Regions from separate parts of the Staphylococcus agnetis genome, predicted to be linked through region 2. Evidence: predicted binding sites of a transcription regulator. Region 2 holds the regulator's gene; the other holds the start of a gene.

Region 1 (16,701 bases), 320 kb from region 2:
TACATCGTTAAAATCAAAATCTTCGTTTTAGGAAAACTATCTAAGATTTTACTCGTCGCAATTAAACCCGATTCTCCAGGTGGCATGCTTAAATCCATAATTAAAACATCAGGTTCGTATTTCATGACCATTTGATAGGCTTCTACACCATCTGCAGCTGTTCCTACAACTTCCATATCTTCTTGAAAGTTTAAAATCATTGAAAAGCCCGTACGTACGACTGCGTGATCATCTGCGATTACGATTTTCAAGCTCAACGCCCCCAATTTGTTCAAGAGGCACCTCTAAAGTGACGAGAGTACCTTTCCCTTTTTCTGTTTTAATGTCTAATTTGCCGTTAACGAGTTCAGCACGTTCATTCATTCCATATAGTCCTAATCCTGAACCTTTTGGATGGCCTTTCGGATCGAAACCAGTCCCTTGATCTGAAACTTCAGCAAATAACCGATTTTTATCTTTTCGAACATTGACATCTACAACATCTACATCCGCATATTTCATAGCATTAAATACCGCTTCTTGGACGACACGGTATACAACCGTTTCAATCTCACTATCAAAGCGTTGCGGCGGCATATCGAAGTGGTAATTCACCATCAAGCCGTAATTGTTTTCAAGCTGTTTAAAGTATGTCTTAAATGCGGCATCTAAACCAAGATCATCTAATGATGACGGTCTTAATTCTGAAGATAAATTCCGTATGTCATCGATTAACTTCGCCATTAACCCTTCAATATTATGCGATTGTTTAATCATACTTTCCATATTTTGTTGGTATTTAAGTAGTCGCATTTCTACATTGACGTTGATCAGTTCTTGAACGACACCATCATGAAGTTCTCTTGAAATACGCTTACGTTCATTCTCTTGCGCTGCAATCGTTTTTTGAATCATATGACGCTGATGTAGTTTTTCATGGCGCTCAAGCTGTTGCGTCACATTTTGGAGTGTAAATACTTTAATGTCTTGTTCAGTATCAATGGTTTGATACATTGCCGTAAAAGGTTCTACTTTGTTGTCGCGTGTTTTCATAAATACTTGAAAGGTTGAGTTACCCATTTCTTGTGTTTCAAGAAAGCAATTATAGCATGTTTTTAATGCATGTTCTGTTGTATACCCTTCACAACGTCCACATATTGTATTAGATGTCATCGCATGTAAATGATTATCATCCGAGAGCACCCGTTTGGCAGCATTGTTCATGAAAATAACATCCCCAGCATGATCAATAAATAGAATCATTTCAGTGGTATTTTCATAATGTGATAACAATAAATCATTTAAAACATACGGTTTCGTTTTAGACTTCATTATAATATCACCCTGTCTTCACTTGTTAACGAACCAATTCCTTTAATATTAATGACGTCGTGTGTCTTGTTAGGTAAGGGTTTCCCATTTCTTTGACCAAATAACAAGACCCCTTTGACACGATGATTGTGCCAAAGCGGAATTGCTATAAGTGCAGTTAATTGCTCACTCAAAAGTATTGGGAAATTAAATAATGATTGTTGTATTTCTTCTTGATTTGTATCAGCAATAGTCATTGACTTTCCTGTTTTCATTACAGTACCAGCAATGCCACGTCCATTACGGAGAACGATGCGTTGATATCTATTATTCAGATTACCTGACACGTAACGCCATTTGATTTTCATGCCAACATGATCTTCAGTTGGGAGTGCAATTCCTGCAAAATCAAAACCAAAGCGAAGACGTAATGCTTCTAACTCTGTTTGATAATCATGTTTTGAAAAATCAATTGGGTCCACGGTCATCACCCCATCTTTATTTATACTTTATGTTTGCGGTAAATAATATAACTTCGGCTCGCATATGATAATGGGACACTCCATACATGAACAAGTCTTGTAAATGGCCACAAAGCCATAATGGAAAAGCCTAACAAAACATGTAATTTAAAAGCAAATGGCACAGCTGTCATTAAGTTGGCATCTGGGCTAAACATAAACAATCCTCTGAACCATATTGATATTGTTTGACGGTAATCAAAATCCGGTGTTGTTGCGTTGACAACAAGCGTTGCGTAAAGTCCGGCAAATACAATTACGAGTAATAAAAAGTTTACAAGAATATCTGATGCTGAACTTAATCGACGCACATTCGCTTTTGTTACACGTCTTGCTGTTAATAAGAACATACCGACAAGTGTTATTATACCAAATATGCTGCCGATATACACGGCTCCGATATGGTACAGGTGGTTATTTACACCTATCGCTTCTAACCAGTGCGCCGGTATTAAAAGACCTACAACGTGTCCAAAGAACACAGGCACAATACCTAAATGAAATAATAAACTTCCCCATTTAAGTTGCTTTTTTTCAATAAATTCACTTGATTTTGCAGTCCATGAAAATTGATCAAATTTATAACGTGCAATATGACCAATTATGAAGATTGCAAGACAAAGGTATGGGAAGATTACCCACAAAAATTGATTAAACATGTTGTGTCACCTCATTGTCTTGTACGATGCAACGTTTTAACGTTTCTCGTAAACCTCGTATTAAATGACTATATGGATTACCCTTTTCCTCTAAATATTTCATCATTGGATACGTGCCATCTTCAATAATCATAATAAGCAATTGCATATTTTCTTGTGCGCGATCATCGCCATCAATCGGTGCTGCATATAAAAATTCAAGCATTAATGGTAAATAATCAGAGAGCTCTGATGCTGGCATTTCTAGGCCAAACATTTCATATAAAACTTTAAGCTTTGCTAGCATTTGTCCGCGCTCTTTTTGCGTATCAAATTTATTGAAGGTCATATATAACGTTGTTTTCTTATTAAAGTCAAACGTATCCGTGTACAAAGATTTAATTTCAGACAAACTTAATTCATACATACGTTCACGATACGCTTTCACGTGAGGATACGCAGGGTGATCCTCACTGAAAATCGCATCAAATGTTTTAGGATGAAAGGTCAATTTTTCCGGAAAACTTAATTGTTGGCTCAGATAAGCAAATGTCTCTTTGTAATACTTGAGCGTTTCAAGATTAATCACGGAAGATCCCTCCATAGAAGTTGTCGTTGTATATTTCTTGACCCGTTTTACCACCTGCACCTACAGGTACGCCACAACCGTCACAGTTTGCACCGAAGTGTTCACCACCATAGCCTTGGCTACCTTGTGCTGCATAGGTGTCCATATATTGCTCTTTATGCGATGTTGGAATCACGAAGCGATCTTCATGTTTTGCAATTGCTAACAAACGATACATATCTTTTGCTTGACGTTCTGTTAATCCGACACGTTCTAATCGTGACATATCAAAGTCACGACCTGTATTTTGTGCACGCATGTAGCTACGCATCATAGCCATACGTTGCAACGAACCTTTCACTGCAGTCGTATCGCCAGCAGTAAATAATTCTGCAAGATATTGAACAGGTAGACGCATTTCTTCAATTGCAGGAAAAATCGCATCTGGGTTATTGCCCGCATTTTTACCTTCGAAGTAATTCATAATTGGACTCAGCGGTGGACAGTACCAAACCATCGGCATTGTACGGTATTCTGGGTGTAATGGAAACGCCAATTTGTATTCAATGGCAAGTTTGTAAATCGGTGAATTTTGCGCCGCTTCTATCCATTCTTGTGAAATACCATCTTTTTCAGCTTGTTCAATCACAGCTTCATCGAATGGGTTTAAAAATAATTCGAGTTGTTTTTCATATAAATCTTGTTCATTTTCAGTTGATGCCGCTTCTTGAACACGGTCTGCATCATAAAGTAAGACGCCTAAATAACGCATACGACCTGTACATGTTTCAGAACATACTGTTGGAATCCCTGCTTCAACACGTGGGAAGCAGAATGTACATTTTTCGGCTTTATTTGTTTTCCAGTTGAAGTACACTTTTTTATAAGGACAGCCCGTCATACAGTAGCGCCAGCCACGACATGCTTCTTGGTCAACAAGCACGATACCGTCTTCGTCACGTTTATACATCGCGCCAGACGGACAAGAGGCCACACAGCTCGGATTTAAGCAATGTTCACATAAACGAGGTAAATACATCATAAATGTTTGGTCGAAATTAAATTTAATCTCTTCTTCGATTTTTTGGATGTTTGGATCTTGTGGTCCAGTGACATGACCGCCTGCTAAGTCATCCTCCCAGTTAGGGCCCCATTCAATATCCATACGTTGACCTGTCATTGCTGAATGTGCTTTTGCGACTGGTGAATGTTCAGAGGCTTTCGCTGTTGTTAAATGTTCATAGTTGTATGTCCATGGTTCATAATAATCTTTAATGACTGGCATATCAGGATTGTAGAAAATTTTACCGAGTGCGATTTTATTAATACGCGTTCCAGATTTTAATTCCAACTTTCCTTTTTTATTTAATCTCCAGCCACCTTTATAGTGCTCTTGGTCTTCCCAACGTTTTGGATAACCGATACCTGGTTTCGTCTCTACGTTGTTAAACCACATATATTCTGCACCAGGTCGATTGGTCCATGTGCTTTTACATGTCACACTACACGTATGACAACCGATACATTTGTCTAGGTTTAACACCATTGCAACTTGTGCTTTAATCTTCAAGCCAATCCACCTCTTTCATCTTTCTCACCGCAACGTATACATCACGTTGGTTCCCTATTGGTCCATAATAGTTAAATGAATAACTGATTTGCGCATAACCACCCATTAATTGTGTAGGTTTTAAGTGAATGCGTGTTGGCGCATTGTGTGAGCCCCCACGTGTACCAGAAATTTCAGATCCTGGTGTTTCGATGTGTTTATCTTGCGCATGATACATAAACATTGTGCCTCGTGGCATACGATGTGAAACAACCGCTCTTGCTGTGACGACACCGTTACGGTTATACACTTCTAACCAATCGTTATCTTCAATATCGTGTTGTGCTGCATCCTCATTTGAAATCCAAACTGTTGGACCACCACGGAATAACGTCAACATGTGTTGGTTATCTTGGTATGTTGAGTGGATATTCCATTTACCATGTGGCGTTAAATAGCGCAGTACGAGTGAATCTTGTCCGCCTTTCACTTGTTTATCTTTTGAACCAAATACCATTGGTGGCAATGTTGGTTTATAAACTGGTAATTGCTCACCGAATTGTTGGAACACTTCATGGTCAATATAATAACTTTGACGTCCAGTTAACGTTCTAAATGGAACTAAGCGCTCAATATTTGTTGTAAATGGCGAATATCTACGCCCTTGTTTATTAGATCCAGGGAATACCGCTGTTGGTATCACTTCTCTTGGTTGCGACGTAATATTTAAGAATGTGATTTTTTCAGATGCACGTTCACCTGAAATATCTTTTAACTGCATCCCTGTTTGTGCTTCAAGATCTTCATATGATTTTTGAGATACACGCCCATTTGAAGCGGATGATACATTAAGAATGACATCTGCAACTTTACGTGCCGTATCAATTCTTGGTTTATTGTTTTTAACTGTATCATCTTCCCATGTGCCGACCATACTTCGTAATTCATCGTATTCTTCTTTAACTGAGAAGCTTACGCCGTGCGCACCCACTTTACCATTTTCTAATAAAGGTCCTACTGAAATGTACTTATCATGCACGTCTGTGTACGTACGGTCTACAACCGCAAATCCTGGCATTGTTTTACCTGGAATAGGTTCAATTTCACCTTTTGTCCAGTCGTGAACTTTACCATATGCAAGTGAAATTTCTTGTTTAGAGTCGTGCGCAAGTGGTGCTGTAACAACATCCTTATACGTACCAGTTAAGTGTACGCGTGCCATATCTGAGAATGTTTTACTAATCGTTTTGAAGATATCCCAATCTGAACGAGATTCCCATAATGGATCGATTGCTGGATTGAACGGATGGATAAATGGATGCATATCTGTTGACGATAGGTCATGTTTTTCATACCATGTCGCTGCCGGCAACACGATGTCAGAGTATAGTGGTGTTGCAGTCATACGGAAATCTAATGACACAAGTAAGTCTAATTTACCGACCGTATCTTCTCGCCAAGTAATCTCTTCAGGTTTCTCAGTTTCATTTGGTTCTGCCATTAAGGCAGATTTCGCACCTAGTAAATGTTTCATGAAATATTCTTGTCCTTTAGCAGAACTTGAAATTAAGTTTGAACGCCATACGAACAATGACTTTGGATGGTTTTTACGTAAATCTGGATCTTCAATCGCAAATTTTGTTTTACGTGATTTCACATCTTCTAACGCACGTTTTAATACTGCTTCATTCGTAAAATCACCTGCATCTTTAGCTTCTTCTCCCCACAATAAACTGTTGCGATCAAATTGCGGGTATGATGGTAACCAACCATTACGTGCAGCTAATACGTTATAATCTGCAGGGTGTTGCAACTTCACATTGTCAGCAAGCGGTGATGCCAAACGGTCTACGCCAGATTCTTCATATTTCCATTGATCCGTTGCAAAGTAGAACCAACTTGTCCCATTTTGTAAACGTGGTGGACCTTGCCAGTCTTTCGCAAAGGCAATCGTACTCCATCCTTCAATCGGACGACATTTTTCTTGGCCTACATAGTGTGCCCATCCGCCTCCGTTAACGCCTTGACATCCACAAAGTACAACGAGGTTCAATATTGAACGGTAAATCATATCAGAGTTAAACCAGTGGTTAATACCTGCACCCATGATAATCATTGAGCGACCGCCTGTATCAATCGCATTTTGTGCAAATTCACGTGCGACTTGAGTCACTAAATTTGCTTTAACGCTTGTCACTTTTTCTTGCCAAGCAGGTGTATAGAATGATTCTGCGTCATTAAAGTCTTTCGATTCTAATGGGTGATTAAATCGTTTAACGCCATATTGACTTGTCATCAAGTCATAAATCGTTGCTGCAAGCACTTCTTCACCGTTTGCTAAAGTGACTTTACGCACTGCTATTGGACGTTCAAACACACCATTACCCGCATTGTCAAAGTAAGGGAATTGAATCGTTACAATTTCATGTTCGCCACTTACGACAGACATACTCGGATCAATTTTTTCGCCTTGTTCATTTTCTAGTTTTAAGTTCCATTGCTTACCATCTTCCCAACGTTGACCCATAGTACCGTTAGGCACCTGAATCGTATCTGTTAAAGCATCAATAACTACCGGTTTCCACTCACTGTTAGGGGTTGTGCTTCCTAAATCACTTGAGCGTAAAAAGCGACCCGCTTTGTACCCTTTGTCATCTTGATCTAATCGAATGATAAATGGCATATCAGAATATTGTTTCGCATAATTAATAAACATTTCTGAAGGGTTATCTTCATAAAACTCTTGAAGAATGACGTGCGTCATCGCTTGTGCAATGGCTGCATCCGTACCCGGATTAGGTGCCATCCAATTATCCGCAAACTTAACGTTTTCAGCATAGTCAGGTGCTACCGAAATCACTTTTGCACCTTTGTATCTTACTTCAGTCATAAAGTGCGCATCTGGCGTACGTGTTAACGGTACGTTAGAGCCCCACATCATAATATATGACGAGTTATACCAGTCACTTGATTCTGGAACGTCTGTTTGTTCACCCCAAATTTGTGGAGACGCTGGTGGTAAATCTGCGTACCAATCATAGAAACTTAACATTTCTCCGCCAAGTAATGAAATGAAGCGGGCACCCGCTGCATAACTGATCATTGACATGGCAGGAATTGGTGTAAACCCAGCGATACGGTCCGGACCATCTTTTTTAATTGTGTAAATTAATTGTGCTGCAATCAGTTGTGACACGTCTTTCCAATTTGCTCGAATGTGTCCACCTTTACCACGTGCAGATTTGTAAATGGTTGCTTTTTCCTCGTCCTCTACAATGGAAGCCCATGCTTTGATTGGATCTTGGTGTTCTTCTAATGCGCGTGTCCATAAATCCCATAATTTCCCGCGTACATAAGGGTATTTAATACGTAATGGACTATATTCATACCATGAAAATGACGCACCTCGTGGACATCCACGTGGTTCAAATTCAGGCATGTCAGGTCCACAGCTTGGATAGTCAATTTGTTGATTCTCCCATGTAATGACACCATTTTTTACGAATACTTTCCACGAACAAGAACCCGTACAGTTCACACCGTGTGTGGTACGCACAACTTTATCGTGGCTCCAACGTTCTCTATACATTTTTTCCCATTCACGGCTCTTATGCTCTAAAACCGACCAGTTCCCGTTGAACTTTTCAGTAGGTTTAAAGAAATTCAATCCAAATTTAACCATGTTCATCCTCCTTAAATACATAGGCTTTCCAACTTAATTTAATTGTATAATTCAACACCCATACACAACATTAGGGAAATACCTAATTCGGTAGTAAAATCCCCTAATGTTAAAAAATTCACATAGTTGATGAACAATAACTTTTGTTTTTACAAATCAATGCCAATTTAAACCTCATAAAATGTGATGAATTAAAAATCAACACAAAAAACGCTCAAAATCCAATGTGGAATTTTGAGCGCTTAATCTTTACACTTCAAAAGATGCAATTATTTAATTTATCTTTCAATCTTCTCAAGCAGTGTAGCGTCTTATTAAAACCATACCACCCATAACAAGCAAACCACCGATCCATATTGGCGTTTGTTGAGAATGTCCTGTATCGGGTAATGATTGGGTCTGGTTTGTCGATAATAAATCTTGACCAGTGCGTAATAATACGCGTTCGCCTTTCGCATTGACATAACCATTCTGGCTATTCATTTGAATTGAAGGTGCATAGCCTATGGCTTTAGTACCGTTGTTCATATGATGCGTTTGATTTGAAACTATCACGTTGTTATTGATTTTTCGAATTTTTGATTGTTGATTCGTATCATTTGGTAACGGTGCTTGTTTCGGTGCTTTCGGTTGTTTAGGGAAAGGTATCACTTTATCTTCTTGAGTTTCTAAAGCTTCAGGATCGCCGTTAATAATGCGTGTTGGCGCCGTTGTATCATATTGTGATAAATCGGCTTGTTTTAAGTAATCCGCAAACACTTTATCTAAAGATAATCCTTCTTCTCTAGGTCCATTTAACATTGTATAGCCATCTCCACCAGATGCTGTAAAATCATTCGTCGCAATGCGATATGTGCGATTTAAATCTAACGCCTCAAACTTACCTGTTTGCTTATTTAAAACATGAATCGCTTTGATACGTTTGCCTGCTGGTTGTGCCATATCATAATATACACGTATAGATTTAGAAATTTGTAACAAGCCACCATTCGCAGACAATTGCGTCGTACCGTTTACATTTTCTGTAGGTGCACTTAAACTATGTTCAAATGCAGCGCGTACATCTGACCCTTTCACTTTAATTTGAGAAATGGTGTTACCAAATGGCAGTACTGTAATAATATGGTTGAGTGTGACTTCACCTTTGTTAATAGAAGCACGTATGCCTCCACTGTTCGTTACCGCAAAATCAGCTGGTTGACTAAAGTGATCCTTGCTATATGCTTCCATTGCATCCGCAATCGCGTTACCTAAATTTGTCTCATGACGTCGAACATGGTCACGTTCTCCTTCAAAAACAATTGTATTATTCGGTATTACGACTGCTGACGTTTCTTTTAAGAAAGCATCATTCGCTTTATCTACCTGTGCTTTCACTGCTGGATCTGGTTGTACTTGTGCTGCATCTTTCACACTGATTAAAGATGCTTTCAAATCACTTACTGTATTGTTGGCAAAATTAAAATCAATTTTACCAATATTCGCAAGCGCTGTTCCTGTTTGCGCAAGTAAATCACGTCCATACATTTGGCCATGCTGCATCACCGTATGTGAATGGCCATCAATGACAATAGTAGGCACTGTATATTGTGTGCGTCGATTTATTTGTTGTGTAAGGTAATCTGAGCGCCACGTCTCTTGAGTCGTCGAATCGACACCCAGATGAGATAAAATGACAAATGTATCGACTTTACCATTCAAGGCATTCATTTCACGTAAAACACTCTTCAGTGGGTCATCAAATGTGACACCTTTGATACCTGTCGGACTTGTTTTCGTTTTGGTTTCAGGTGTTGTAACACCGATAATGCCGTAACGGACGCCATTTTTTTCAATTATGGTAGATGGTTTAAATGCTAGTTTCCCATCTTTATAGACGTTCGAACTTAAAATCGGAAAGTTTAACATACTTTCTAACTTTTTCAATTGATCGTAGCCAAAATCAAATTCATGGTTACCAGCTACCATCGCATCATATCCAACGGCATTCATCGCTTTCGCCATTTCTTCACCTTTAGATTGATTTGATAATGGTAAACCTTGAAATGCATCCCCCGCATCTAACATTAAATCCGGTTGATGTTGATCCTTAATGGTTTTGGTTTTTGCCATCCCGATGACACGACCCTCTTCTTCAACGAGACGTCCGTGAATATCATTCGTATGTAATATGGTGTGTGTCTGAGATGGATTCGCCTGTGCCTGTTTCGGTTGTGCTGTCGCCTGAGATTGAATCCCGGTTAGTGTGCGTTTTGCTGATTGAGATTCCTTTTGATTGACAGTCTCATGAGATGCTGTATCAGCTGTTGCTGTTGACACTTGTGGTTGCACGTGATGATCTGTAGATTGTGGTTGAGACGCATCAGATGTCGTTGCCGTAGATGTCTGTTTATTTGTATGATTCATCGATGGTGACTGTGTGACTGAAGATGTGGTCGACACAGGTTCAGATGATGTTTGCTGTACGTTGGTTGTTTTTTCTGACGGTGGTGATGCCGTTTCAGCATATGTCGATGTTCCAGGCACGAAGAACAGAATGCTAAGTATCATAACCATCATAAAAACAGTATAAAACCCTAATCGCTTCATATGTAACCTCCTTTAAAATGTCGTACACTACCATCCTAGCACAATATCACTTTAAAGTATGAAATAATCATGAATTTTATATGAATTTATTTTAAAGATACGTACAAATGATTATTAAAGTTACAAAACACCTTCAAAGTTCATCCTCACTTGAACTTTGAAGGTGTTAGAAAATATATTTCATGGTTCTAAAATGGGAACTAGGGATTCAGTTAACGCTCACATATTACCTAAAGATGAACTGAATAATGCATGATTAATATGAACCCAATGTACTATCCGTTTAAGCTTCATTTAACACGTGTGTAAATGGCGTTTTTTCAATTAATGCAGTTAATATTTCAACTTGAGTTGGATGAAGTGTTGACGTTACTCTGTCGTCGATAATAGCCCAACCGCCATTTTCATATATATCCATGGCGTGCGCCATACAAAGGTCGCGTCTTCCTTTGATACATACATAATTTATCTCAGACAATGCGGGCACTTCCTCTAAAATGTTTCTTACAACATGTCCCACAATCGTAATCCCAGGTCCTGGGCGTTCAGGCAAGGCAGCAATTTTAGCTGTGATTGACGACACGTGTCCAGAAATCACTTGTTGATTCACACATGTTGCATTAAAAATAACAGCCGCTGGCAAATCATCTGTAATCATCGATTGTACTTCTTTCATTAACTTAGGCAAGCGCTTTACACCCATGTAAATTGCAAGCGTTCCATTATTTTTAAGTGTTGTCATATCAATCGGATTTTCTTCATTGTCTTTAAAATGCCCCGTTGTAAATGTAATATTTCGTGCCACTCCACGCTCAGTCAGTCCGCGATGTAGCTGACTCATTGCAGCACTAGCAGCAGTAATTCCTGGCACGACTTCATAAGTAATATGATGTGCTTTTAAAATATCAACCTCATCCGCAAGACGGCCAAAGATGGCTGGGTCGCCTCCTTTTAAACGTACAACAGTCCGATGTGTTTTCGTTTTTTCAATCATCAATGCATTAATTTCATCTTGCCTCATATACGTCGTGTAAGGCGTTTTGCCGACATGAATCCATTCCGTCTCAGGCGAGGAGAGTTGTAAAATAAAGGGATTCACAAGCTGGTCATAAAGAATCACATCGGCACGTTGGATACAACGCTCTGCCTTTTTGGATAACAATAAAGGATTACCTGGTCCTGCACCCACAAGGTATACTTGTGGTGCATCAGTTATAGACATAGGTAAATGTCCCCATCAATAACTTCAACAGGATACGTCGCCACACAACCTTCATCAGGTTCTTGAACTTCACCCGTCGTTAAGTCGATTTTTTGATCATGCAATGGACAGAATACATAATGCCCACTCACCGTGCCTTCAGAAAGCGGTCCTCGTTTATGCGGACATACGTTGTTTATCGCGTGAATATCGCCTTCTTCTGTCAAAAACAAACCAATTTGTAAATCCCCTACAATAACTTTTTTTCCAATTAATGGTTCTAATTCAGAAATATGTGCTACTTTTACTTTTTCATGAGTGATTGCCATGATTACACCTTCTCCACTTCAAAGATTGAACGTTTACGCGCGTCCTCTACGACTTCGTGCCATGGTTCATTGTCATAAGCACGTTTTGCATCCATAATACGATTAAATAGTTCGTCTTGTTTTTCTGGGTCTAAAACAACAGATTTCACTTGATCAAATCCTAAACGTTTTAACCATGGTGCTGTACGTTCAGCGTAGATGCCTGTTTCACGATAATACTGCATGTACGCACCACATAATTTAACAACTTCATCTTCTGTTTCAACGGTCGTTAAATGTTCAGCAACAACGACATCTGTACCACCGTTTCCACCTACATAAATTTGGAAACCATTTTCAACACCAATAACACCAAAATCTTTGACGCCAGATTCTACACAACTACGTGGACAACCTGATACCCCCATTTTAAATTTATGTGGTGTATCAATATACTCAAACGTCTTTTCTAAACGTATGCCAAGCTTTGTTGTATATTGTGTGCCAAAACGACAGAATTCTTTACCTACACAACTTTTAACTGAACGTGTTTTCTTACCATATGCAGAGGCAGAACGCATATCTAAATCTTCCCAAACTTTAGGCAGTTCCTCTTTTTTCACACCATACAAACCAATACGTTGAGAACCTGTTACTTTTACTAATGGCACATCGTATTTTTTCGCCACTTCACCAAGTCGAATCAATTGATCTGCATCTGTCACACCGCCACGCATTTGAGGGATAACAGAGAATGTTCCATCATTTTGAATATTGGCATGATAGCGTTCATTGGCAAAGCGTGATGCTTTTTCATCTTCATGTTCATGTGGATATACCATGTTTAAATAGTAGTTGATGGCTGGACGACATTTTGGACAGCCACCTTTATCCTTGAAGTCTAATACATGACGCACTTCTTTTGATGTTTTAAGCCCTTTTGCACGGATTTGTGTCACAATTTGGTCTCGCGATAAATCTGTACATGCACAAATACCCGTAGGCGCTGATGCGACAAAATCATCACCTAGTGTATGCTCTAAAAGTTCAGCAATTTGACCTTTACATTTACCACATGAGTTCCCAGCTTTAGTCGCTTTTGTCACTTCTGCAACTGATTTTAGACCTTGATCATGAATCGCTTGGACGATAGTCCCTTTTGACACCCCGTTACATCCACAAATCGTTTCGTCATTATCCATGTCTGCCACACTGATGGCATCTACTTCACCGGCTTTATGCAGAATTGACACAAGTGTATATTCATCAATCGAATCGCCTTTTTTCATCATGTTGTAGAAGCGGTTACCTTCTTCTGTATCACCGTATAACACTGCGCCAACAATGGTTTTATCTTTGACAAATACTTTCTTATAAATGTTATCGACACCATTAAATGTTTCAATGCCACGTACACCGTCTGATTCTGTGATCCATCCTGCACTAAATAAGTCACAGCCTGATACTTTTAATGAAGTGAAAGTTGTCGAACCTTTATAACCTTCTGTAGGTTGACCCGTAATATGGTCTGCTAATACTTTACCTTGGTCATAAAGTGGTGCCACTAAACCATAAACTTTTGAACGGTGCTCAGCACATTCACCAACTGCATAAATATTCGGATCACTTGTTTTCATAAAGTCATCGACGACAATACCTCGACCGATTTCTAAGCCAGCAGCACGTGCCTCTTTCGTCACTGGACGAATCCCTACGGCCATGACCACCATATCCGCTTCTAATATACGGCCATCAGAAAGGCGAATACCTTCCACATGTTGCTCACCTAAAATTTCTTGAGTATTCGCTTGAAGTTCAAAATGAATGCCTTGTTTTTCAAGATCTGCTTTTAAAAGTTCTCCTGCTTTACGATCGAGTTGTACTTCCATTAACCACTCTGCTAAATGCACAACTGTTACATTCATACCTTGATCTACAAGACCACGTGCACACTCAAGTCCAAGTAAGCCCCCACCTATAACAATCGCATTTTTCTTCGTTTTGGCAGTTTCTAACATTTTTTCAGTATCATCAATCGTTCTAAAACCTACTACACCTTCTAGTCGAGAGCCATCGATGGGTAAAATAAATGAGTCAGAGCCTGTGGCAATAATCATTTGATCATAAGAGACGATTTGACCTTTTTCAGTCTCCACTTCTTTCGCTTCGCGGTTAATCTTAACCACTTTATCACCCGTAATCAGATGAATACCGTGTTCTTCATACCATTCGTAAGGATTCATAATCGTTTCTTCAACTGTCATTTTATTTTGAAGAATGTTAGATAACATTATACGATTATAATTTGGATACGGTTCCTTACCTATAATCGTTATTTCAAAACGTTCTGGATCACGTTCTAAAATTTCCTCAATTGTGCGTACACCTGCCATACCATTACCAATCATCAAAAGTTTCGTCTTACTCATGCATATCCTCCTCATCTACAGCTAAAAATGTTTTGATTTTCGCTGCATATCGTTTCGTTCGTTCTATATTTTGCCCGTTTGAACTCACACCAATGATTAAATCTTGATGTTCAATCGTTAACATATTAAAAAAATCGGATTGTGTCTGATCACCTGTATGGTTTATCCATTGTGAAGGTAAAGCATCCATAGCAACTTGGTTATTCGTTTGGGGATCGTTCGTCGCAATGATAATCAAATCCGCATGTTTGAGGTGCGCTTTATGATAAGGTTCTCGAATCAACCTGAGTCGTTCTGAAGGCTGTAACATTTCAAAAGCATCATGAAACTTAGGACTCACAACATCAATTGAACAAGGTTCTGTAACCAACTTTGAAAACTTCCTCCAAGCAATTTTACCGCCACCCACTATGACGACATGTTTACTTGCAAGATTCACTTGAATGGGATACATGCGGCACCTCCTCGCATTCTGCCATTCTCTCTCGAACTACAGCTTCCAATACAGGATGGAAATTAATCGCCGATGTATAGACAATGGTGTTTGGTAAATTAAGTTCTTGTATGCGTCGTTTTGACTTATTTACAAGATACCCATCATAAAAAAAGAATGGAATAATAATTAACTTATGATGTTTTTGCGCTATTTGAGGTAACGTTGTTGTAAAAGTATAGTCGCCATACACCATACTTGGATAACAAGGTCGAGTTGGTGTGGATAATTTGTCACAAATTTCAGTCAATGCGATGTCTGGCTCATTAAACCTTGCATTACCGTGCGCAAAAAGTACAATACCTGTAGAAGCATCCATCTCATGTTGATACGAATCTATTTGTGATTCGACCCATTGTTTCATCATTGGATGGGTTCCTAAAGGTTTTCCTAGTACCAATTGAAGATTTGATTCTCTTTTGTTAAACGTTTCGCATATCGCTTGAATATCTTCATAGTAATGCGACGCTGAAAATAACAATAATGGTATTAGGTGTATACGCTGATACCCTGCATCAATGTTATTTTGAATCACTTCATCGAGCTGTATCGTTTCACTCTCCAAAAATGCAACATCATAATCCACGGCGTTGTCATTAAAGGTGCGATGAATAAAGTTCAACAACGTTTCATTTAATTTTCCTTTGCGCATCCCATGCACGACTAAAATTGTTTTATGCACGACGACACCCCCTACACATTTATTGTAAATGAAATGCTGGCATTAATGTGATTATTTTCACAACTTATGACAAAAATAGGGAATTCCCTTTCGTAAAAAGTAAGGGTTTTCCCTAGCTACATTTAATCTCCTTCATACCATGGCGGTGGGGCTAGTAGTGCCTTGTTATAGCGCTCTGGAATTAATACTTTTACCATCATCGCACCACGGTCCCCACTCGATTCTTCCATTTCAAAAAAAGTTTCATATCCTCTTCGCGCATATACGTCTTTTAACCATGCCATTTTACGTGCAGATGTACCAAGTACAACCGCGGGTGCTTTTAATGTATCTCTTAAAATCGTCTCTTCTATATAAGTCATTAATTGTGCACCGTACCCTTCTCCAGCAAAATCTGGATCTGTCGCAAACCACCATATGAATGGAAATTGAGACACTTTATATTTCGGTTCCCACGGAAAGCGAATGGAGAGCATAGAAATAATGCGACCTTGTTTTTCTAAAACATAAGCCGAATTATATTTTATATTTTTCTCAATCATCTCTAAATCTGCATTCACAGAAGGCCAGTCTATACCAGCTTCTCTTAACGGCGTGAATGCACGATACATCAAATCTTGTAACACTGCAGCATCTTGTAATGTCGCCATTCTGATCGTCAATTGATTCACTATGAACCCCTCCATTTGGTTTACGATTAGTTTTAGCGTAACAGATTTATAGAAACGACTAAACAAAAAAGTCCAAGTTT
Region 2 (16,701 bases):
TTATTCGCTAATGCGTTAATGAAATAACGGTCGTGAGAAACAAATATGAGCGTGCCCTCAAAATGCGCTAAAGCTTGCTCTAACATTTCTTTGGAATTAATGTCTAAATGGTTGGTTGGTTCGTCAAGGATGAGCACGTTATTGCGTTCTAACATAAGAAGTGCGAGTTGTAAACGTGCTTTTTCACCGCCAGATAAATCATTGATGATTTTTTTTACTTCTTCTTGCGTAAATAGGAAGCGCCCTAAGACTGCTCGAATATCTTTTTCTTGCATGTGTCGATATTGATCCCACACATAATCTAATATCGTTTTATTTGACTTAAACTCTGCTTGTTTCTGATCATAGTAACCAATTTTTAAATTTGAACCCATTTGAATTTTGCCGCTAAGAGAGGTGATTTTTTGTGCTAATGTCTTAATGAGGGTAGATTTTCCAACGCCATTTGGACCAATTACAGCAATACGATCACCTTTTGTAATTTCAAAAGAGATAGGTGCGGTAATGGGGCTGTGATAACCAATTTCAAGATTTTGAATATACATCACGTCATTACCGGTGTTTCTATCAAAATCAAATTGAATGTTTGCACTTTTAGCATCCAGTAATGGCTTTTCAATACGTGCCATTTTTTCTAACATTTTACGACGACTTTTAGCCATGCCACTCGTCGAAGCGCGTGTAATATTCTTATCTACAAATGTTTCGAGACGTTTGATTTCAGCTTGTTGACGTTCATATTCCGCCATGCGTTTTTCATAATATGCATCACGTAATTGGATATATTTCGCATAGTTCCCTTTATAAAGTTTCACCTCACCAAGTGCAACATCATAAACTTGTGTAACAATCTTATCTAAAAAGAAGCGGTCATGTGAAATGATGACAATTGCGCCGTTAAAATATTTCAAATAATCTTCTAACCACTCTGTAGTTTCCATATCTAAATGGTTGGTCGGTTCATCTAATAGAAGAAGATCAGGTTCGCTGAGTAACATTTGTGCAAGTGACAAACGCGTTTTTTGGCCGCCACTAAAGTCGTTTATGGGGCGATAATAATCGTCTTCTGAAAATTTCAACCCATTTAAAACCGTTTTAATTTTACTTTCATATTGATAGCCTTCCATGCGTTCGAACTGGTTAGATAACGTTTCGTAACGATTAAGGTGCTCTTGGTAAGCTTGACTTTCATAGTCTTCCGCGTGTGTACTCAACCAATCTGTTTCTAATTGCATCTTTTGTGCAATTGCCTCAATTTCTTTAAAAGGTTTTGCCATTTCATCAAAAACAGTATTATTCGTATTTAATGTCATCTGTTGTGTTAAATAACCAATCTTTAAACCCTTAATTTTAGAGATATGTCCGCTATCGTAATCATCGACATCAGCAATGATTTTCATCAATGTCGATTTTCCGGCACCGTTACGCCCAACGATGCCAATGTGTTCACCCGTTTGGATTTCAAAATTGACATGACTAAAAATCTCTTCACCGTCAAATGATTTCGAGAGCTGACTTAATTGCATTAGTATCATGTTAAAGCTCCTTTCATTCTTCATTATTGTACAACAAAGTGGAAGGGGTTCAAATAGATTATGTTCCTTTAAAAGCGGTTTTAAGTTATAATGAAAATGAATAAAAGTAGGTGAAATTTTTAACAAAACAATATTAAGTCATAATGTATTTGCAGTTATTTATACAAAATAAAGTAGATAAATCTTTTTATTATAAAATATTTTTAAAGTTGTTATAGCTCATATAACTTTGAGTGTGCGACCTGAAATGGTATGCAAAAGATGGAGGAACGAAAATGACTAAAGAATTAAATAAAATTCCACGTGCGACGCTGAAACGTTTACCGTTATATTATCGTTTTGTAAATAGTCTCAAATCTAAAGGGGCTTCACGTGTCAACTCTAAAGAAATTAGTGAGGGTCTTGGTATAGACTCCGCCACGATTAGACGTGATTTTTCGTACTTTGGTGAACTTGGAAAAAAAGGCTATGGTTACAATATCGACAGTTTATTAGAATTTTTTAAATCAGAGCTAAGTGATGCTGATTTAATTAAAATAGGTGTTGTTGGTGTTGGTCATTTAGGTAAAGCTTTAATTTCTTTCAACTTCCCGATACATGATGATATGTTTATTACTGAAGCATTTGATATAGATCCTGAAATCGTGGGTACTAAAATTGGGGATGTCACAGTGAAATCTATGGATGAAATGAAAAAAGTCATTCAAGATCAAGCCTTAGAAGTAATTATTATTGCGACACCTATCAAAGTTGCACAAAGTGTTACTGATAAAGTTGTAGACGCAGGTGTGAAAGGTATTTTAAATTTTACTCCATCACCTGTTCAAGTACCTAATGATGTGCAAGTGCATCAAATCGATTTAGGTGTCGAACTACAATCCTTGTTATTTTTTATGAAAAATTATGGGTAAATGTAAATAAGCACCATCACATCATGGTGCCGATTGCATTTCAACAGCAATGATCTATGAATATGAAATTGGAGATCGAAGCGTCTGTCGCTTTGATCTTTTTTATTTTGATTCAACCCCTTGATAAAAAATGTGTATTTGCTATAATTCTTATCATAATAATCGGGATAGGAGAGGTATGTATGATTTGGACTATAGTAAGTGGTCTTATAGTAGGGGTACTACTTGGATTTGTAATGCAACGTACACGTTTTTGCCTTACTGGAGGGTTTAGAGATATGTACGTTCAGAAAAATAATAAGATGTTTTATGCATTGCTCATTGCCATAGCGATTCAAGCAATAGGCATTTATATTCTCAACGTAATGGGTGTTATCACAATAGCAAATGAAACGTTTCCAATTATAGGCACAGTAATTGGCTCTTTTATATTTGGTGTCGGTATTATTTTAGCGGGTGGATGTGCTACAGGGACATATTACCGTGCAGGTGAAGGGTTAATAGGTAGTTGGATTGCACTTGTGATGTATGGTTTATTTGCAGCTATTACAAAAAATGGTCTTTTAGCACCACTCATGAATGCGCTCAATAGTAAAACGGTTGCTAATGCAGATATGGCTCAATCTACAGGTATTCCAAACTGGATTTTCTTAATCATATTAGTCACTGTTACGTTGTTTTTCGTGATTAAAACATTAAGAAAACCAAAACCCAAAATTGCGGTGCCACAGCTAAAACAAAAATATTCAGGATTGCGTCATATTTTATTTGAAAAACGGTTCCATCCTTTTATTGCTGCTATTGCAGTTGGTCTAATTGCACTCTTTGCATGGCCGATGTCAGAATCAACAGGTCGTCAAGGTGGGTTAGGCATCACAACGCCATCTTCCAATATAGTGATGTTTTTAACTACAGGTGATATTTCAGTAGTTGACTGGGGTGTATTTTTAGTTATTGGCATCTTTTTTGGCTCTTATATTGCAGCTAGAGGTTCAAAAGAATTTGCGTGGCGTTTACCCGATAAAAAAACGATACGTAATAGCGCTATAGGCGGAATGTGCATGGGCTTTGGTGCAGCAGTAGCAGGTGGCTGTTCTATTGGTAATGGATTAGTAGCAACTGCAGCTCTATCATGGCAAGGTTGGATTGGACTGGCATTTATGATTTTTGGAACTTGGTTCATGAGTTATTTTATGTTTGTGCGCCCTATGAAAGTGGCACAACAACGTCAATCTATCCAATCGAAAACAGTCAGTGTATCACAATAGATAAATTGTAGGAGGAATTAAAATGGTACATGAATTAGGAACAGTAGGAATGGTATGTCCATTTCCATTGATTGAAGCGCAAAAGAAAATGCAAGAATTACCGTTGGGGGATGAATTGAAAATCGATTTTGATTGTACACAGGCAACAGAAGCAATTCCTAATTGGGCTGCTGAAAACGGTTATCCTGTGACAAACTATGAGCAAGTAGGAGATGCTTCTTGGACGATTACGGTTCAAAAAGCCAAGTGATTTTGAGACACCGATTAAATCCTATATGAGATGGGATTTAATCGGTTTTTTCATAAAAATTGATAAAGTTTCAAGGCCGATGTGTGATAAAATAACAAAGAGATAATAAATTCACAAACTGACTTAACCGTAATTGGTTTAGTTTTCAAAAGTGAAATCGTGCCTCAGTATGATATATAAAGAAACTAGTTTTTGATAGTTTAGTCTAAGAAAGTTGAGATAAAATTAGGAAATATACATAAAAAGTACTTTGGTGAGAAACTCTAAGTATTGCTCATCTTAGAAGCGGGTTTAATATGGAATTAAAATTTAAACATCTTACCGCAAATTTTAAAGGAGGAAAAGAATTCGAATGGAACAATGGAGCCGGGAAAAACGTTACCAAAAGTTAGAGGATGTGGATGCTAACGTAATCAATGATCTTAAAGAACGCGTTCAAGCCTCTCCGTATCGACAAGTATTTCATATTCAACCTGAAACAGGATTACTTAATGATCCCAATGGATTAATCTATTATCAGGGGCAATACTATTTATCACATCAATGGTTTCCATTAGGTGCTGTACATGGTTTAAAATATTGGTTTCATTATACCGGCAAGAATTTAGTGAATTTAAAACCATGTGGTCCAATATTAAAACCTGATACGACGTTTGATAGTCACGGTGTATATAGTGGTAGTGCTTTCCAATTTCAAAATCAACTATATTATATGTATACAGCGAATCACCGTACGGCTTCATGGGAAAGACGCAGTTGTCAAATGCTTGCCAAAGTGGATAGTCACGGAGATGTCATTAAATTCGATACGCCGATTATTAGTGGGCCACCTAAAGGATATACACACCATTTCAGAGATCCCAAAGTGTTTCAAAGAGAAGGGTATCTTTATGCATTAATAGGTGCGCAAAGAGAAAATCTTACAGGTACGGTTTTAATGTATAGAACATCACATCCAGAGAAGCCATGGACATTTTTAGGTGAAATCGACACACAATTAAAATCATTTGGCTACATGTGGGAATGCCCGGATTATTTCCAACTTAATGGTAAAGATATTTTGTTATTTTGCCCGCAAGGTATAGATTCAGAAGATAACGCTTATCAAAATGTTTATCAAAGTGGTTATTTAGTAGGCCATCTGAACTTTGAAACTTTAACATTCGAACATGCGCCATTCGTTGAATTAGATGATGGATTTGATTTTTATGCACCACAAACATTTTTAGATGAAGCAAAGCGACGTGTTTTAATCGGATGGATGGGACTACCAGATACAGAGTACCCAACGGATGATGAGGGATGGGCGCATTGCTTAACAGTGCCTAGAATTTTAACGTTGGAGTCGGGGGAACTAAAACAGAAACCGCATATGGATTTACGAAAGTTACGCCAAAATAAAGAAACTGCGTTAGGGTACGCGAATAAATTTATTAAACAATTACACCCATATGAAGGTGAGCAATATGAACTCATTATAGATATTCTTGAAAATGAGGCATCTGCCATTGAATTTCACTTAAGAGCTTCAAAACATGAAGCTACGGTAATTCGTTATGAGTCGAAAACGCAACAAGTGATTTTAGATCGATTTGATAGTGGGAAATTACCGCATCCTGTAGAGGGAACAGCACGAGTAGCACAACTAAAATCAGAGCTTTCTCAACTTAGAATATTTGTGGATACTTCAAGTATTGAAATATTCTGTAATGAGGGTGAGAAAGTGTTATCTTCACGTATTTTTCCATCTAAAGATGCCAATAAAATAAAAGTTGTCACAGACTCTGGTCAAGTATACTTAAAATTGACTAAATATGATATAAAAAAACAAATTGAAGACTAAATAAAATGCCTGATCCAGTTACCATACAATAACTGAATCAGGCATTTGACTGTTGATAAAACAACGTTATTTCTTGATTTTTTTTATATTTCTTACAGACACATAGCAAAATTCATCATTTTTAAAATAAACAATGCGCTCTTTAGCATCAACATGCGTAATGTTATGTCGATTTAACACAAAACTATTATGACATCTAAAAAAACGACCATCAATTTGTGCGAGCTCTCTTAAATTACCATAAAATTCAATTTGCCGATTATCTAAATGTGCAATCAAACGATGTGATTTAGGTGAAGATTCAAAAAACATAACATCATCATAGTTAACATAGACAGAATTACTGCCTTGTTTTAATTCCATTGTTTCTACTGTGTTATCTTTTGTTAATAAATCTAACCGCTTAAGTGCTGTTTCGAGACAATCAATAATTCTCGTACGTAACTCATCAATGTCATCTTTAAAAATAAAATCCATTGCTGCAAGTTTATACACGAAAGTTAAATAGGTTAATTCACTATGACTGGTTACAAAAATAATATTACCTACAGGATCATGTTTTCGAATTTCGCTACCAAGCTTAATACCATTAATATCTGATTCCAATTGGATGTCTAAAAAATAACAACCAATATCAGTCATATTTTTGGATGCCTCAAGTAACGCATAGGGGTCACTAGTAGAAATTTCAATTTCCATAGGCTTTTCTTCAATCATAATGTAATTCTGAATGATGGATTCCATTCGTTCTCTTTGTTTAGGGTCATCCTCACAAATTAAAATTTTCAAACGGGTCACATCCTTACGCATCGTTATTCATGATTTCTAATTTTTGAATGAAATAATGATTTTCAATTGTTGTTTCTAAAAAGACATTATCCTTACTATGTGTAATTTCTTTTAAGGTGGATAACCCTAATCCTCTGTTTTTACCTTTCGTTGAGAAGCCTTCTTGATACAACGTATGTAATTTCGGAAGATTGTCAGGTGCTTTATTCATAATAATAATTAACACGGATTGTTCAGTTTTAATAAATGCGATTTGGATCATAGGAGTTTCAAGATTCATAGAAGCTTCTATCGCATTATCCATAATGATGCCTAGAATACGACTTAAATCAATCATTTCCATGTTGATTTCATTAATTTCATCAGCGACTTCAACACTTATTTCAATTTGACGTTCTTGAGCTTGCAAAATTTTTGTAGTGATAACACCTTTTATCTCTTTGACTTTTAAATTTTCCACACCATTTAATTTCAACGTATTTGCTTCAAAATGATCTTTAAGAGGACTAATGTGTTTATTATAATATGCTTTAAGGCCCTCCAAATCATCCTCACGCAAATACTCTGACATCGTGGATAAAATATTAATATAATCATGTCTAAACTTTCGCATGCGATTGTTTACTTGTTCAACGCGCAGCGTATAATTATAATAATCTTCAATCTCTTGTTGACTTCTACGATAATTAATTTCTCGAGAAGTTGTAATAGTTACCAATAAAAGTATTGCGATAAAAATAGCTACAAATGTAAAGTAAAAGATACCTAAAATTTTAAATTCAGCTACTGAAGAAACATAATCTGGCAAGAAGAAAAACATTGTTAAAAAGAATACTAAAAGACAGATCATTAATGTAACAAGATAAATTTTATTTACATATAACCATGTATACTTTAATTTGCTCATGAGTAATCTAACAACTAAAGCAATAATAACTACCAATAAAGAAAATACAAATATGTATATTATAAATATAACCATATGGTGAATAGTTAGTCCATTGATATAGTAGTAAAACCAGGTGGCTATGAAATCACACACAACTAGAATTAATACACTAGATAAAACTGCTATTAGACCAATAATTTTCTTTTTGTAATAAAAGAAAATTAAATAGCCAATCACTAATGCAAGCAAACTTTGTCTATCAAAAAGTATGAATAGAACTGTAGAAGGGATTACAACCCCAAAATAAAGAGAGATGTAATCCCATTTTTTGTAATGGATTTTTTCAATTATTATAATGTTTACAACTAGAAAGAACAAAAAAGATTGATAGTTAGTAATTACAATAACGTTTAATATTTCCAACTTTTATACACACTCTCTACAATTATTCAGCTTCACTTAATTCATGAGGGACTTCAGGTTCATTAAAGAAACCTGTACAAGGATTGATTCTGGCAAAGTTACCTAGAGACTTGAATAAAACAGTTAATAAGTTTAATAAAGAATCAAAAAATGCCATGATTATTCCTCCTTAGGGAAAAATATTGGTAATAATGTTGAAGCTTGTAAAAATGCACCATATGCAATTAAAAAATTGAATGGTTGTGGAACGAATAAAACCATCACTACATAAATTGAAATTACTAGTAATGATTTAATCTTCAATGATTTCTTACGTCCTAATTTGATTGGTTGTTTGCGTGTTGCTGCAGGAGCATACTTTAATACAATCAACCATCCTAGTATAGTTAAGAATAACATAAACCAGAATGGTATGTCATATTTAACTATTAACCATGGTAAAAATATAAAGAAAATAATATTTTGAACATGACATAATAATGATGTTTTCGCATGGGCTCCGTGTGAGAAGCGTCTTAAAATGAAATACGCTAAGTGAACAGTGAGTGTGTATAAAAAGATATTAAGAAGGATAGCCAGACCGTAAGTTACGATGCCTTTGAAGAGATTAATGATGAACACTTGGATGCCTAGGCGCACTTTGAGATATTCAATGTGATCTAGGTTTTGTTTTTTCTGAAGCTTTAATGCTAGATTGTCAATTGCTGTATCAACGATTCTCATGGCTTTCCCCCTTACTCAATATTATAAAGTACAATTAAAACATTATTCTGTTTTTTGCCTAACTGTCGTTTTATTGTTCCTAACTGTAATTTTAATGTAGAATTCATCAAAAATTAATACAGAAACGGTACATTTAAGCATACAAATGGACAATCTGGGCACTACTTCACACAAGAGGCGATACACATGTTTTAATATAACCATAATCACATTAAGTGGTTCGGTATTACGCCCTTGTGATACCTAAGTGTTTATTAATGCACAGCGTGTTGTATTCTTCGCTCAGCTTACTTCACAAGTGCAACTCTTAAGTCTTGGAATACTTATTAATGAGGAGGTGCTTTACTATGGCAGGAGATATCATTAACACAATTATCGCATTCATTAAGTTAATCGCTGAAACTGTACAAAAATTCACTAAGAAGTAATCATTCTCCCAAATGCTAAAAATCTTTTTCCATTAGTAATTGAAGCTTAAAAGTCAGGTTTCTATATTGAGACTATTGTAAACATTTAATAATCGTTAAATTCACTAAATTTTTTCATAATTAATAACATCCCCAATTAATTAAATAGAATAACTGTAAACAAATAAACATTCCCTTAATATTAAATTTAAAGGCGAGCCCCTCCCAAGCTCGCCTTTTTTATATGTGAAAATATTGATATATATCTGGACGTAAGTTATCGAAAACTGGAATGTTTTTTCGTTGTTGTTCAACTTCTTTTAAATCAAGCTCTACTGTTAGTACAGTTTCTCCTTGGTTCGCTTCTTCTAAAATATCTCCATTTGGATTAATGACCATTGAATGTCCAGCAAAAGTTGTTTCTCCGTCAGAACCGCACGTATTTGCGGCAACTACAAACATATCATTTTCAATGGCTCTTGCTTGTAAAAGTTTTCTCCAATGTGATTGGCGTACTTCTGGCCATTGCGCGACATAAAACATGATTTGTGCGCCACTAGCTGCAGGATAACGTGTTAATTCAGGGAAGCGCAAATCGTAACAAATGATTTGAGAAACAGGTGTATTGTTGCTTAATGTAAAAGTATAAGGTACATGCTCACCTGCATCTAAAAATTGTGGTTCATTTAACATAGGTACTAAATGAATTTTATGATATTCATAAATTTTTTGACCTTCACAGTTTACAGCAAATGCGGTGTTATAAATGTTTTCTTTAACACGATTTGATACAGAACCTGCAATAATATCTACATTATATTGATGTGCTAAAGACTGTATGAATGTTAGAGACTGATCTAGGTTTTTATCACTACATTGATTTAACGAGGATAAAGCATATCCGTTATTCCACATTTCAGGTAATACAACCACATCAGTATCAGTACTTACATTTTCGGAAAATAATTGGGTGATTTTTTTGGCATTTTCATTTGGTGATTGTGGTTTGACGTTAAATTGTAAAATTTGAACTTTCATATGAAATTCCCCCATGTCCATCGTTGCTATTATTGTACTAAAATAAGAGCGGCGTATCAAAATATGATTGATGACAGACCGGGGAAGTGAGACATAAGGTTTATAGGGTGGTATTTAAGGTAACAATTGTTTATACTAGGTTTGACATAAATCTTAAGGAGGTGTTTGGGTTGCATAAATTAAAAACGAGGCACATGTTAAGCGGAACATGTATCACTTTATTGACACTTGGAACGCTATATGGCGTACCTAATAATTTGACGGATACAACGATTGCCATAACTTCATCGCATTCGAATGAAACAAATTCGACTAATGAACAACCATCGACAGAACACCCGTCAACAGAACAGCCATCGACAGAAGAACCGTCAACAGAACAGCCATCGACAGAAGAACCGTCAACAGAACAGCCATCGACAGAAGAACCGTCAACAGAACAGCCATCGACAGAAGAACCGTCAACAGAACAGCCATCAACCGAAGAACCGTCAACAGAACAGCCGTCGACAGAAGAACCGTCAACAGAACAGCCATCGACAGAAGAACCGTCAACCGATCAACCACCACCACCGCCACCTAAACCAGATGGCCCCTCACAGGGGAATTCAGATGAATCCAATCCAGGAGGCGACCGTGGCCAATCACCTAAACCAAATGATAATAATCAGTCTGAGCAAACCACACCAGGTTCAAACCGACCAGGAAGTAATGAAGCGACCACAGCTGGAGTAAATGGGTCAAACTTTAATCGAGACAATAAAATGCTTAATCCCTATCAAAATCAGTTGTTTTCGCAACCGCAAAATGAGTCAAAGCGTAATGCGTTTTCTGTTGCAAATTTTAATCCTTTTTCCTCAGAACAATATTATCAACTTTTAGATCGTAATATGTTAGCACTTATGTCAGGGGAATTTGGATCAAATGATAATCGTAAAAGGTTATTTGGTAAATCATTTTTAAATCATCAAAATGAAGATAAAGTTCGTGAAATCAATCAAAATGGTGAAAATTTAGAGGCACATCAACAAGGAAAACAAACAATAGGAAACCATGGGAATTTAAGTTTAATTAAATATATGGGTGTAGGTTTAGCAAGTATCATTTTTATTGTGGCTTTTAGTATCGTGATATGGAAAAGAATTAGAAAAATGAATTAAAAACGACTTCCCTATGATAAGGGGAGTCGTTTATTTTAAAGTAATTCGATATGTCTATGCAAGTATTATTGTGAAGCCACTTATAGTAGAGAAATCATATGAAATATGAATTGTGTTTGCTTCAAAGACTCTTCAACAAGTTTTTCTGGTAAAGAAAATTGTATTAAGGCTACAATACCGTTTTGAGCCATATGGATTCCTATCGCAACACTTAAGCGCTTTGTATAACAGTAAAAGCCAGAAAAGATGATCCCCATCACAAAATAGGGTAAGAAATGTGAAAAGTCCATATGTGCCACTGCAAAGATGGCAGAACTGATGACACTGGCAATGATAAATCGAATGGCTTTTGATCCTTTTAAAACTTGGTATAATTCTCCAAATAATACCCTTCTAAATACAAACTCTTCTAACAATGGACCGATGATCGTAATTAATAAAAAGAATACAGGCATTTGTCGAGCGATTTTCATTAAACGCAACGTATTTTCGCTCGCTTGCTGATGTCCTAGTACAAATACAGTGATGACATTAACGATAATTTGAGTTATAAAAACAATGCCAAGTCCAGCGATAATCCAAGGGATAATATAACGTTTAGGCTCTTTTTTACCTAATTCGAGTTGTAATGGGTTTTTGACATACCAATGCATTATGATAATGACTATAGCGACAATAATAAATCCTATTAATTGAATATGTATGAGTTGTTTCATTTGATCTAACTGATGTGCAGTTGATGGTAATAGATGTAATTTATTTAATATCGCTGGAGCGAATTGAGCAATCACATAGAACACAACAGTTAATATTGAAACAAGAATTCGATTCATAATTTACCTCCTTTCTCAGTATTCTTATCATATCCTATCACACCTTACGATACAATTAACCTAATCGTAATACTTGAAGTTTTGACTAACTTTGATTATTATAAATGTTAGATTAGCACTTAGAAGTAGTGAGTGCTAAATAATGCATCAACTTAAGGAGGCAACAACACATGTTAAAACCAATTGGAAACCGCGTTGTTATTGAAAAGAAAGAAAGAGAACAAACAACTAAAAGCGGTATTGTATTAACAGATTCTGCAAAAGAGAAATCAAACGAGGGCGAAGTAGTCGCTGTAGGTACTGGACGCATACTTGATAATGGTCAACGCGTTGAATTAGAAGTTAGTGTTGGCGATCGTGTTGTGTTCCAACAATATGCTGGTACAGAAGTTAAGCGAGGCGAAACCACTTATCTTATCTTAACTGAAGAAGATATTTTAGCGATTATTGAAGATTAATATAGATAAAAAGATCGACTCATATACATTTAAAAAAAGAAATCAACGATGGAGGTTTGACAAAATGGCAAAAGAATTAAAGTTTTCAGAAGATGCACGTCAAGCAATGTTACGTGGTGTAGATAAACTAGCAAATGCAGTTAAAGTAACTATTGGACCTAAAGGTCGTAATGTTGTTTTAGATAAAGAATTTACAGCACCGTTAATTACTAACGATGGTGTTACAATTGCAAAAGAAATTGAATTAGAAGATCCATACGAAAATATGGGGGCCAAACTTGTTCAAGAAGTCGCAAACAAAACGAATGAAATTGCCGGTGACGGTACAACGACTGCAACGGTTCTTGCACAAGCCATGATACAAGAAGGTTTGAAAAACGTGACAAGTGGTGCAAACCCTGTAGGGATTCGTCAAGGTATTGATAAAGCTGTGGCGGTTGCTATAGAAGCTTTACACAATATTTCTCAAAAAGTGGAAAATAAAGAAGAAATTGCTCAAGTTGGTTCTATTTCTGCTGCAGATGAAGAAGTGGGACGTTACATTTCTGAAGCAATGGAAAAAGTGGGTAATGACGGTGTCATTTCCATTGAAGAATCAAGTGGATTTAATACAGAATTAGATGTTGTTGAAGGGATGCAATTTGACCGTGGTTATCAATCACCATATATGGTAACAGATTCAGATAAAATGACTGCGGAATTAGAGAAACCTTATATATTAATTACTGATAAAAAAATCTCTTCATTCCAAGATATCCTTCCATTATTAGAACAAATTGTTCAATCTAATCGTCCAATTCTTATCGTTGCTGACGAAGTTGAAGGGGACGCTTTAACAAACTTAGTATTAAACCGTATGCGTGGCACATTTACAGCAGTTGCGGTAAAAGCACCTGGCTTTGGTGATCGTCGTAAAGCAATGTTAGAAGATTTAGCTATACTTACTGGTGCTCAAGTGATTACAGATGATTTAGGACTTGAACTTAAGGAAGCAACTATTGATATGTTAGGTACTGCAAGTAAAGTTGAAGTTACTAAAGATAACACAACTGTTGTCGATGGAGATGGTGACCCTACCAATATTGATGCACGTGTCAACCAACTTAAAGCTCAAATCGAAGAAACTGATTCTGATTTCGACCGTGAAAAATTACAAGAGCGTCTTGCTAAATTAGCAGGTGGTGTTGCCGTTATTAAAGTCGGTGCAGCATCAGAAACTGAATTAAAAGAACGTAAATTACGTATTGAAGATGCTTTAAACTCAACGCGTGCTGCAGTTGAAGAAGGTATTGTTGCTGGTGGTGGTACAGCACTTATGAACGTATACCAACAAGTAAGTGACATTGATGCTGAAGGTGATGAAGCGACAGGTATTAATATTGTTCTAAAAGCACTTCAAGCGCCAGTACGTCAAATTGCGGAAAATGCAGGCCTTGAAGGTTCTGTTATTGTTGAACGCATGAAAAATGCTGACCCAGGGGTTGGCTTCAATGCGGCTACAAATGAATGGGTAAACATGTTAGAAGCGGGTATCGTTGACCCGACGAAAGTGACACGCTCAGCATTACAACATGCAGCAAGTGTTGCAGCGATGTTCTTAACAACTGAAGCTGTTGTGGCAAATATTCCTGAAGAAAAAGGCAATGAAGCCCCTCAAATGGGTGGCATGCCTGGTATGATGTAAAATAGCTGTAGCTATTGTTTTGATAAGGTTTGGGTGCATAGAAAAGGCATCAAAAATCGCAAACATAAACCGTTCAGTTCAGTTAAACTAAACGGTTAATAATTCTAAAGAGGCGCTTTCCATAAGTTGACTAAACTTTTGGAGGGTGTCTTTTTAGTTTAAGTAATGAATTCAAACACATGAGCGATTGTCTAGTAAATTGAAAACTTTTAATTGCATTCGTCTATTATACTCATATAATGGCGCATATGCATCATCGCAATTTTAGTCTAGGGCTAAATGCAAAATAACGTCTTACCATTTCAATGACCATCATCCACACAATATGTCCAAAGCACTCGGAAATATGTTCAGCAGCCGGTTGTTGAAGTGGACTAGGAACGACATGCATCACTGGCATGATGACGAGATGAAATGCTATCCAAATGAAAATACCAAATAATGCCCCATAACCTAGTGTGATTTTTGTATATTTAGTTGCTAGAAAAATATAAATAATTGCGATAACAATTGAAAAACTGTAATGCACAATAAAACTCACCCATGGTAGCGCATGTTCAGAAAATTGATAAGTGAGGTGTGTGATATCAGAAGGTAATCCAAACAATTGAAGTAATTGTTGTGGCGGATTCGTAGCGTCTCTCGCCGGTGTTCTTGGTGGAAACATCACTTCCCATCCTAATTTAACAATCCCAGATAAAAGTCCACCAATGATACTAGCCCAAAGTAGAGTTGCCCAATTTTGATATGCTTTTGCGTTCATTTGAAACATCCTCTTTCTTTTTTAAATTTAAATTAAAGCAGTCTGAACTTAAAATCTTTTATACAAGTAAAGTATATACCTTAATATAATGAGTGGTTATAAAAAATAGTTACAACTTTTTAACAAAATTAATAGAAGTATTTGACCGTAAAGGATAAATGATAACAAATGAAATTGTTTAGTTATGATAAATATTCATATAGGACGCTATTCTTACACGTTTTTGAAAAGACATCGTTTATGCTAATATGAAGATAATAGATATAAGCTACGTATAGAACCTCATATCAATTCGTTATAATATTACAATCGTGAGGAGAAAGATATGGAAATTATCTCTAAAATTATTGAATTTATCTTCGTGCAATTATCAAATTGGATAGGTGTGCTCTCTTCTTTTAAAAGAAAAAGACAACGTAAGAAAGGATGAAAGTCAATGAATATCAGCATATTTTGGGAGAAGTTCGTTGAAAAATATCCAGAATATCAATCATATTCTTATACAGCATGGCAATTTGGAGTTGATGCGTCACATTTAGCAAATTTAGTGATTCAAGGTAAGAAAACAGCGACGACAAGCGCTTATACACTCTATGCCATTGATGCTGAACATTTACCAAAAGTTGGAGACTTAAGTATCGTTTTGAGCGATACAAACGAACCGATGTGCATTATTAAAACAACGCGTGTTGAAAAAGTACCTTATTGTGAGGTGACTGCGCAACATGCTTTTTTAGAAGGGGAAGGCGATCGCACATTAAATTATTGGAAAAAGGCGCATGCGGAGTTTTTTAATGAAGAGTTTCAGAAATATGGTTTAATATTTAATGAACGTGAATTGATGGTTTGTGAAACTTTTGAATGTCTTTTTTATTGAGGTTATCCTCACAAACTTTCAACTTATTTACAGAAATTTTTAGCAGTTGATATCATGCGTTGTTCATGCTCGAGTAATTGTATCTTACGATGTAGACCACTATTAAATCCTCCGAGACCTCCATCTTTACGCAATACACGATGACAAGGGATTATAATAGAAATTGGATTTTGGCCTATTGCAGTAGCTACTGCACGCGTACTTTTTGGGCGTCCAATTTTTTGTGCAATATCACTGTAATTCACAGTTTGCCCCACATTTAGTTCTCGTAATGCTTGCCAAACACTTTGCTGAAAAGGGGTACCTGAATCCAACTGTAACGGGGTTGTAAAGGAGTGATACGCCCCATGTAGATAAGCAGTTAATTCGTAAATCACTTGATCGATTAAAGCTGAAATTGAAACTCGGACAAGGCGTCCGCGCTGCGTTAATTTTTGAAGTGCTGTCTCGTAATCTTTGGCATCTTTGAAGCTTAATAGCACAATAGCTTCTTCAGTTGCCACCGCGCGCATTTCACCTAATGGTGTCATAAAATCTTTATAATAGTATTTCATCTTGATTCCTCACATTATTTGGGCTTAAATCCATCGACACTGATAGAAACATTTTGTTTTCCAAATGCTTGTATCATTAAATTTTGTACATATTGATAGGCATCACGTTGAAACCAGTCCATTTCGTCGATAGATGCATAGATATTTTCTATATTTAATGATTGGGTTCGTCGCCCGTTAGAACCATCTCCCATAAAATAATCATCTACCGTCACCTGATCTGTATAAGGTTTTAATAATTCAGCGAACTGATCCGTACACGGCAATACAGGTGCCACTGCCACTTGAACCGGAAT

The links. The regulator Rex, encoded in region 2, represses fermentation and respiration genes when NADH is low (regulators of the CRP and FNR family bind a similar motif). The targets are predictions, from matches to a motif close to TTGTGAAATATTTCACAA.
Region 1: a site for Rex is predicted at 8,355-8,372, ahead of GJE18_RS09825 (nitrate reductase subunit alpha). Genes of this name have one in related genera too.

Annotation. Positions count from the first base shown of each region.
Region 1 is NZ_CP045927.1:1,913,869-1,930,569, forward strand. It holds gene nreC (nitrate respiration regulation response regulator NreC) at 1-251, opposite strand, end outside; gene GJE18_RS09800 (sensor histidine kinase) at 229-1,311, opposite strand; gene nreA (nitrate respiration regulation accessory nitrate sensor NreA) at 1,311-1,772, opposite strand; gene narI (respiratory nitrate reductase subunit gamma) at 1,793-2,470, opposite strand; gene narJ (nitrate reductase molybdenum cofactor assembly chaperone) at 2,463-3,038, opposite strand; gene narH (nitrate reductase subunit beta) at 3,031-4,587, opposite strand; gene GJE18_RS09825 (nitrate reductase subunit alpha) at 4,577-8,248, opposite strand; gene GJE18_RS09830 (5'-nucleotidase C-terminal domain-containing protein) at 8,543-10,798, opposite strand; gene cobA (uroporphyrinogen-III C-methyltransferase) at 11,121-12,059, opposite strand; gene nirD (nitrite reductase small subunit NirD) at 12,050-12,367, opposite strand; gene nirB (nitrite reductase large subunit NirB) at 12,370-14,775, opposite strand; gene GJE18_RS09850 (precorrin-2 dehydrogenase/sirohydrochlorin ferrochelatase family protein) at 14,768-15,229, opposite strand; gene GJE18_RS09855 (sirohydrochlorin chelatase) at 15,198-15,950, opposite strand; gene GJE18_RS09860 (GNAT family N-acetyltransferase) at 16,073-16,621, opposite strand.
Region 2 is NZ_CP045927.1:1,589,614-1,606,314, reverse strand. It holds gene abc-f (ribosomal protection-like ABC-F family protein) at 1-1,535, opposite strand, end outside; gene GJE18_RS08185 (redox-sensing transcriptional repressor Rex) at 1,811-2,446, shown strand; gene GJE18_RS08180 (YeeE/YedE family protein) at 2,629-3,714, shown strand; gene GJE18_RS08175 (sulfurtransferase TusA family protein) at 3,737-3,964, shown strand; gene GJE18_RS08170 (sucrose-6-phosphate hydrolase) at 4,317-5,807, shown strand; gene agrA (quorum-sensing response regulator AgrA) at 5,874-6,596, opposite strand; gene agrC (quorum-sensing sensor histidine kinase AgrC) at 6,610-7,908, opposite strand; gene agrD (cyclic lactone autoinducer peptide AgrD) at 7,931-8,065, opposite strand; gene GJE18_RS08150 (accessory gene regulator AgrB) at 8,068-8,631, opposite strand; gene GJE18_RS08145 (carbon-nitrogen family hydrolase) at 9,279-10,076, opposite strand; gene GJE18_RS12265 (hypothetical protein) at 10,247-11,236, shown strand; gene mroQ (intramembrane glutamic endopeptidase MroQ) at 11,317-12,069, opposite strand; gene groES (co-chaperone GroES) at 12,240-12,527, shown strand; gene groL (chaperonin GroEL) at 12,592-14,211, shown strand; gene GJE18_RS08120 (YagU family protein) at 14,465-14,974, opposite strand; gene GJE18_RS08115 (ASCH domain-containing protein) at 15,411-15,851, shown strand; gene GJE18_RS08110 (methylated-DNA--[protein]-cysteine S-methyltransferase) at 15,875-16,405, opposite strand; gene GJE18_RS08105 (SPL family radical SAM protein) at 16,420-16,701, opposite strand, start outside.